2 linked regions of the Roseivirga sp. BDSF3-8 genome follow. The protein of the gene in region 2 binds, or shares a complex with, the protein of the main gene of each other region. Links are inferred from orthologs where the notes say so. Each region holds a gene or a part of one and is shown on either strand. Other genes may lie near its edges.

Region 1 (3,020 bases), 3.5 Mb from region 2 along the record:
GCATCAGGCAGGGTACGGCAGGCTATGCGGTTCTTCGTGCAGATAGCGGCGTATGGCATGTCAGTGTACGCTACTTGGACTATGGCGATTTTGAAGGGTATGATCCGGCGGGTCAGCCTACGGGTACGTTTCAGGCCTCCGACTATGCCGTAACGGCCGCCTATAGTCATCAATCTGGTCCGTTTCGTGCGGGACTGGCACTTTCGCTGCTTCGCTCATCTATTGCCGGTGAGGGAGCTACCGGACTCGCGCTGGATATTGGCGGGGTGTTTCAGCACCCTGAGCAAGACCTTACAGCAGGCCTGGTATTTCGCAATGCAGGGGTAATTATAAGCGATTATAGCGGAGCTGACAGTCGTATGCCCTTTGATGTGCAGGCTGGCCTGAGCTTTCGACCGGCTTTTATGCCCTTTCGCTTTAGCATTACAGCCCATAACCTGCTGGTGGATAATCTCGTGTATGTAGAATCAGAAGGTGAGCGTCCGCCGTTTACAGAAAGTATTTTCAGAAGGCTCGTATTTGGTACTCAAATAGGGTTAGGCAAGAGCGTAATTCTGCGTGCCGGATATAACCACCTTCTGAGAAAAGAGTTAAGGCTTGAGCAGGCTGGGGGTGGCGCCGGGTTTGCTTATGGCATTGAGGTCAGAGCCGGACTTTTCACGCTGGCATACAGCCATCTTGGTTATCATGCCGCTGGTGGGGGTGACCATATTTCACTGACCGCCAATATGCAGACGCTGGCGGGTAAATTGTTTTGAAAGGTTAATTTTTTTGAAATGAATATTAAAGACGAGACGTATCTGACTCCACGGCAAATAGTGGCCGAGCTGGACAAATACATCATCGGACAGGCGGATGCCAAACGGAACGTAGCTATTGCGCTGCGTAACCGGTGGAGACGGATGCAGGCCAATGAAGAAATTAAAGGAGACATTATCCCTAACAATATATTAATGATAGGTGCTACAGGTGTGGGTAAGACAGAAATTGCCCGCCGACTGGCCCGTATTGCAGAAGCCCCATTTGTGAAAGTGGAAGCTTCTAAGTTTACCGAAGTAGGTTATGTGGGTCGCGATGTAGAGAGCATGGTGCGTGACCTGGTAGAACAGGCTGTAAACCTGGTTAAGGTTAGTAAAAAGGAAGAGGTAAGAGAGAAGGCCGAAAAGGTGGTGGAAGATATTATTCTGGATGCTCTTATTCCTCCTATTAAAAAGCCTTCACGTAGTACCGGTGAATTTGGCAGCCCCACTGAAGTGGCCGCGAGCTACGAAGACAGAGAAAGTGCGCCTGCTAATGATGAGGAGCTTAATGAGCGTACTCGTGAGCGTTTTCGTGAGAAGATTCGCAGCGGTGAGATGGATGACCGAAAGATAGAGATCAATATAAAGTCATCTCCAAACGGAGGTGTTGGCATGGTCGGCGGAGGCATGATGGACGAGATGAGCGTAATGAACCTCCAGGAGATGATCAATAACATGATGCCAAAAAAGAATAAGAAGCGCCGTGTGACCATAAAAGAAGCTAAAAAGCTTCTCCTTGATGAAGAGGCCGGAAAGCTCATAGATATGGACGAGGTGAAAGAAGAGGCAATAGAAAAAGCGCAGAATGCCGGTATCATCTTCATCGATGAGGTGGATAAGATCGCAAAGGGCGGTAAAGGAAGTGGCCCTGATGTGAGCCGCGAGGGTGTACAGCGTGATTTACTTCCCATAGTAGAAGGGTCAGCTGTCAACACCAAATACGGTATCGTACATACAGATCATATTCTTTTTATAGCTGCAGGAGCTTTTCATTACAGCAAACCTTCTGATCTGATACCTGAACTTCAGGGACGTTTCCCTATCAGGGTGGAGCTTAACAGCCTTACTAAGGATGACTTTTATCAGATATTGAAAGAACCTAAAAACGCTCTTACCAAGCAGTATATTGCTCTACTTAAGTCTGAGGAGGTAGAACTCACCTTTCAGGATGAGGCTATGGAGGAGCTAGCCGAAACAGCTTACCAGATAAATCTGGAAGTTGAAAATATAGGCGCCAGACGCCTGCATACCGTTATGTCTCAGTTGCTTAATGACCTTCTTTTTGACGTGCCTGATAAGATTAGTGCCAATGCTAAGGTGGTCGTCACCCGCGAGATGGTACAAGAGAGGCTTGGTAGTCTTGTCAAGAATAAAGACCTGAGTCAGTACATACTCTAATAATATTAAAAAGGAAGCCAGAGCAGCTTCCTTTATCTTTTTTATGGAGAATTGAATACTATTGAATCTTTTGCCCGGGGCAGTACCAATCATTAATGGTACAGTTTGTGTCATTTGAGCAAATGCATGATTCGTCACTCCCGCCTTGGATATATTGGGCTTCAGATGTTTTAAAACTTTTTACGGCAAGCTGATCTAATGAAAGTTTCTTTTTCATAATTGAAAGGTGTTAGTTTTGTTGATGTAGGTAAAGTAAAAATTTTATCCTTAATACAGGGGATATTTTAAAATTTTAATAGTGTGTATGGATTATTACTTTATTACCGGTACAAGCCAGGGCTTGGGAAGGGCTCTGGTAGAAGAAGCGCTTAAGCGAGGAGGCAGGGTTCATGGCCTTAGCCGTAGCGAGCCTGCTGATATAGATTCCCTCCGGAAAAGGGAATATGTCCACTTTTCATACGACCTGTCCGATCTACAGGGGTTGGAAGCCTTCGCTGCAGAATTTTTTAAGATACCTACTGAAGCAAATAGTGTCATACTGATTAATAACGCAGGTACACTGGGAGAAGTGTCTCATATTGGTGAATGGGATAACACTGATCTGATCAAAGCGTTTGCCACTAATCTGACCGCCCCAGCAGTGCTTCAAAACACATTTTTAAAGCTTTTTGGTGAAAAGGCTTTAGGTAAAATAGTAATCAATATCAGTTCAGGGGCATCTAAAAGCCCCTATGACGGCTGGTCTGCGTATTGCTCTGGCAAGGCCGGTCTCGAAATGTACAGCCGGGTGCTTGCCGAAGAGGCAAAGAAGAAAAGCAAAAG
Region 2 (3,024 bases):
ATATCTTCCAGGCTTATCACCATGGCATCATAAGCATCAGCCACTTCCATAGCCTCCGGAAAATCTACAGGCACGATAAGTGTCGCGCCTGAGTTTTTGATTTCATTCAGCCGCTGGTATTCATCACCGGCTCCCTTTATAATATAGTTCTTACCAAACTCATCGGCTACTTTCTTCGCCCTGAGAATGGTTAGTTTATTATCAGCTTCAAATATCTGAGGCAGGTTTTGTTGCTCATTAAATGCCGTAAGGGTAAGGTCATACATCCCCCCTTTACCCCCATTTTCATACCATTGTGCATCCAGGTAAGTCTGGCGGAGCAGTGCAATGGCCCCCATGAGTGAACTGGGGTAATCCTGCTCTGAAGAGCCCTTGTCAAAAGAGTAATGAGCTGAGGCTTTTTCATTGATAATCACCTCATTCTCGTTGTCTTTACGCAGATTCACAAGAGCACCGGTACCCCTGCTGATGCCATCGGGGCGAAAAGTAAGTACCGTTGTGAACCCCGAATTGCGGAGAGCAGCCATTTCTTTCTCATCTGCCTGAAACTCTCCTGAGGCATGATAATCAGCATTGATTGCCTCATTCCAGTAGTGAGCACCATCTTTAGAGCTTTCTATTTGTGGCTTGCGGGGCCAGCTCGGGCTACTCGGCTTTACAGGAGGCAAGCCGTAAGAAGTATACATGTCAATAAGACCAGGGTAAATAAACTTACCTTCCAGGTCAGTAACAATAGCTCCCTTCGGTACACTGACGTTTGTGCCTACTGCCTCTATCCGACCATCGCGTATGAGAAGCGTGGCATTTTCGAGCTTTTTGTTATACTCCGTAAAAATGGTGGCATTCGTGAAAGCGTACAAACCGGGTCTTTCGTCAAAGACACCGTTTCGCGGAAAATTTTCCTGGGCGGATACACCACCCGCAAACAGGAAAAGTCCGGAAAGTACGACTCCCAGCGTCAAAATGAATTTATTCATGTGCAGAGTCTGTAATTTGCTGTTTACTGAGTTTCGATTGTGGCAGAATGTGCAATTTACTACCGTTCAAGGCAGCAAATTTTATCCTTAGCTTAATATAATCAACCGATTTTATAAGAGTGGCATTATTAAGGGATAGATGTTGGTACGTATTTTATCTACTTTGACAGATTCGTCATTGAGTCTTAAAATACGATTAACCTTCTATCATTCAGGGACAAAAAAAGGCTACCCCTTTCGAGATAGCCTTTATGTTAAAGTTTTTTTCAGAGTGTTTCCAATACCAGATTATGGTTGGTATAGATGCAGATATCGGCAGCTATATGCAGGCTTTCTTCTACCAATTCCTTAGCTGAAAGATGATCGGCATGCTTTTTAAGCGCCGTGGCAGCAGACTGCGCATACATGCTGCCGGAGCCTATAGCCGCAATGCCGTTATCAGGCTCCAATACGTCACCCGTCCCACTGATCACAAGTATCTCTTCTTTATCGGCTACGATCATCATGGCTTCCAGCCTTCTCAGGTAGCGGTCTGTGCGCCAGTCTTTAGCCAGCTCTATCGCAGCCCGCTTCATGTTACCCGTATAGGTACCAAGTTTTTCATCAAAGCGCTCCATCAATGTGAAGGCATCGGCAGTAGAACCTGCAAAACCCAGCACGATCTTACCATCCTGCAGCTTTCTGATTTTTTTCACGTTGCTTTTGGCCACTGTGTTACCCATCGTGGCTTGTCCGTCTGCCCCTATGGCAACTTCTCCCTTATGAAGAATAGCAAGGACAGTCGTGGATCTTATCTTGGTCATATGGCTTAAAAAATTTTAGGTTCGGGATAAAAAAAGCCCCGGCTTTAGCTTACGGGGCTTTTATATTATTTGTTGCGTCGGTGTATCAGATCATGATGCGGATAGGATCTTCCAGCAGTTGCTTGAACGTCTGCAGGAAGGCCGCGCCCTGTGCGCCGTCCACCGCACGGTGGTCACAACTTAGGGTTACTTTCATCACATTGCCTGGCACAAGTTGTCCGTCTTTTACTACAGCCGTCTGCTTGATACCACCTACAGCCATAATGCAGGCATCCGGCGGGTTAATGATCGCTGTAAACTCCTCTATGCCAAACATACCCAGGTTAGAGATGCTGAACGTATTTCCTTCCCAGTCTTTAGGCTGCAGCTTTTTGTTCTTCGCTTTACCCGCCAGGTCTTTTACCTCAGAGGCAATATGAGCCAGCGATTTGTTATCGGCAAAACGTACAACAGGGACAAGCAAGCCCTCGTCAACAGCTACGGCCACCCCTATGTGAATATGCTCATGCTGTTTAATGGTATCACCCGTCCAGCTCACATTGATATTAGGATGCTGACGCAGGGCAGCAGCCGCTGCTTTAATAACCAGGTCATTGAAGCTTATCTTCACCGGAGATACTTCATTCAGGCTTTTTCTTGCCTCCATGCAGCGATCCATATTGATCTCCATGGTAAGGTAGAAGTGGGGTGCAGAGAATTTACTCTCAGCCAGGCGACGGGCAATGGTCTTGCGCATCTGGCTTACCGGCTGCTCGGTAGTGCGCTCCTCTCCTACTACGGCAGGCATGCTAAAGCCTGTTTCCTCACGCTCTTTTTTAGCTTCGCCACCTTTGGCTTCGGGGGCCTTTTCCGGCTGTGGTGTATAGTTCTCCACATCGCGTTTTACAATGCGTCCGCCATCGCCGGACCCTTCTATCTTAGAAATGTCGTATCCTTTTTCCTCCGCTATCTTCTTAGCCAGAGGTGAGGCCTTTATGCGGCCGTCTTTATCAGATGAAGAAGTGTCACCGGAAGCACGTGTAGGGGCTTTGGCTGCTCCATCACCTTTTTCCTCTTTAGCAGGCTTACCATCTGATTTACTTTCTGCCTTGGGCTTTTCTTCTTTCTTCTCCTTCTTCTCTTTACCGCCTGATTTTTCTGCTTTCAGAATTTTCTCATAGTCAGCTCCTTCTTCACCGATCACCGCAATAATGCCGTTCACAGGCACGGAGTCACCCTCCTCTACACCAATATGAAGCAAGGTA

What was found. Proteins that work in one complex are often made in the same cells at the same time.
Region 1: the proteins of hslV (region 2) and hslU are in contact, whole or in part, in a solved structure (PDB 1G4A), measured with the Escherichia coli proteins. The link is inferred for Roseivirga sp. BDSF3-8 from one-to-one orthologs.

What each region holds. Positions count from the first base shown.
Region 1 is NZ_JBGNFV010000001.1:877,091-880,110, reverse strand. The notes cover bases 42-2,987. They hold hslU (ATP-dependent protease ATPase subunit HslU), read left to right. Parts: upstream 42-776; coding sequence 777-2,198; downstream 2,199-2,987. Other genes in these bases: AB9P05_RS03445 (SDR family NAD(P)-dependent oxidoreductase), read left to right, coding at 2,503-2,987; AB9P05_RS03450 (hypothetical protein), read right to left, coding at 2,257-2,415; porQ (type IX secretion system protein PorQ), read left to right, coding at 42-758. Also shown: more of porQ, read left to right, coding at 1-41; more of AB9P05_RS03445, read left to right, coding at 2,988-3,020. UniProt on the Escherichia coli protein: ATPase subunit of a proteasome-like degradation complex; this subunit has chaperone activity. The binding of ATP and its subsequent hydrolysis by HslU are essential for unfolding of protein substrates subsequently hydrolyzed by HslV.
Region 2 is NZ_JBGNFV010000001.1:4,400,529-4,403,552, reverse strand. Bases 13-2,962 are described here. They hold hslV (ATP-dependent protease subunit HslV), read right to left. Parts: upstream 1,781-2,962; coding sequence 1,244-1,780; downstream 13-1,243. Other genes in these bases: AB9P05_RS18135 (pyruvate dehydrogenase complex dihydrolipoamide acetyltransferase), read right to left, coding at 1,866-2,962; AB9P05_RS18145 (amidohydrolase family protein), read right to left, coding at 13-977. Outside these bases: more of AB9P05_RS18145, read right to left, coding at 1-12; more of AB9P05_RS18135, read right to left, coding at 2,963-3,024. UniProt on the Escherichia coli protein: Protease subunit of a proteasome-like degradation complex believed to be a general protein degrading machinery. The complex has been shown to be involved in the specific degradation of heat shock induced transcription factors such as RpoH and SulA.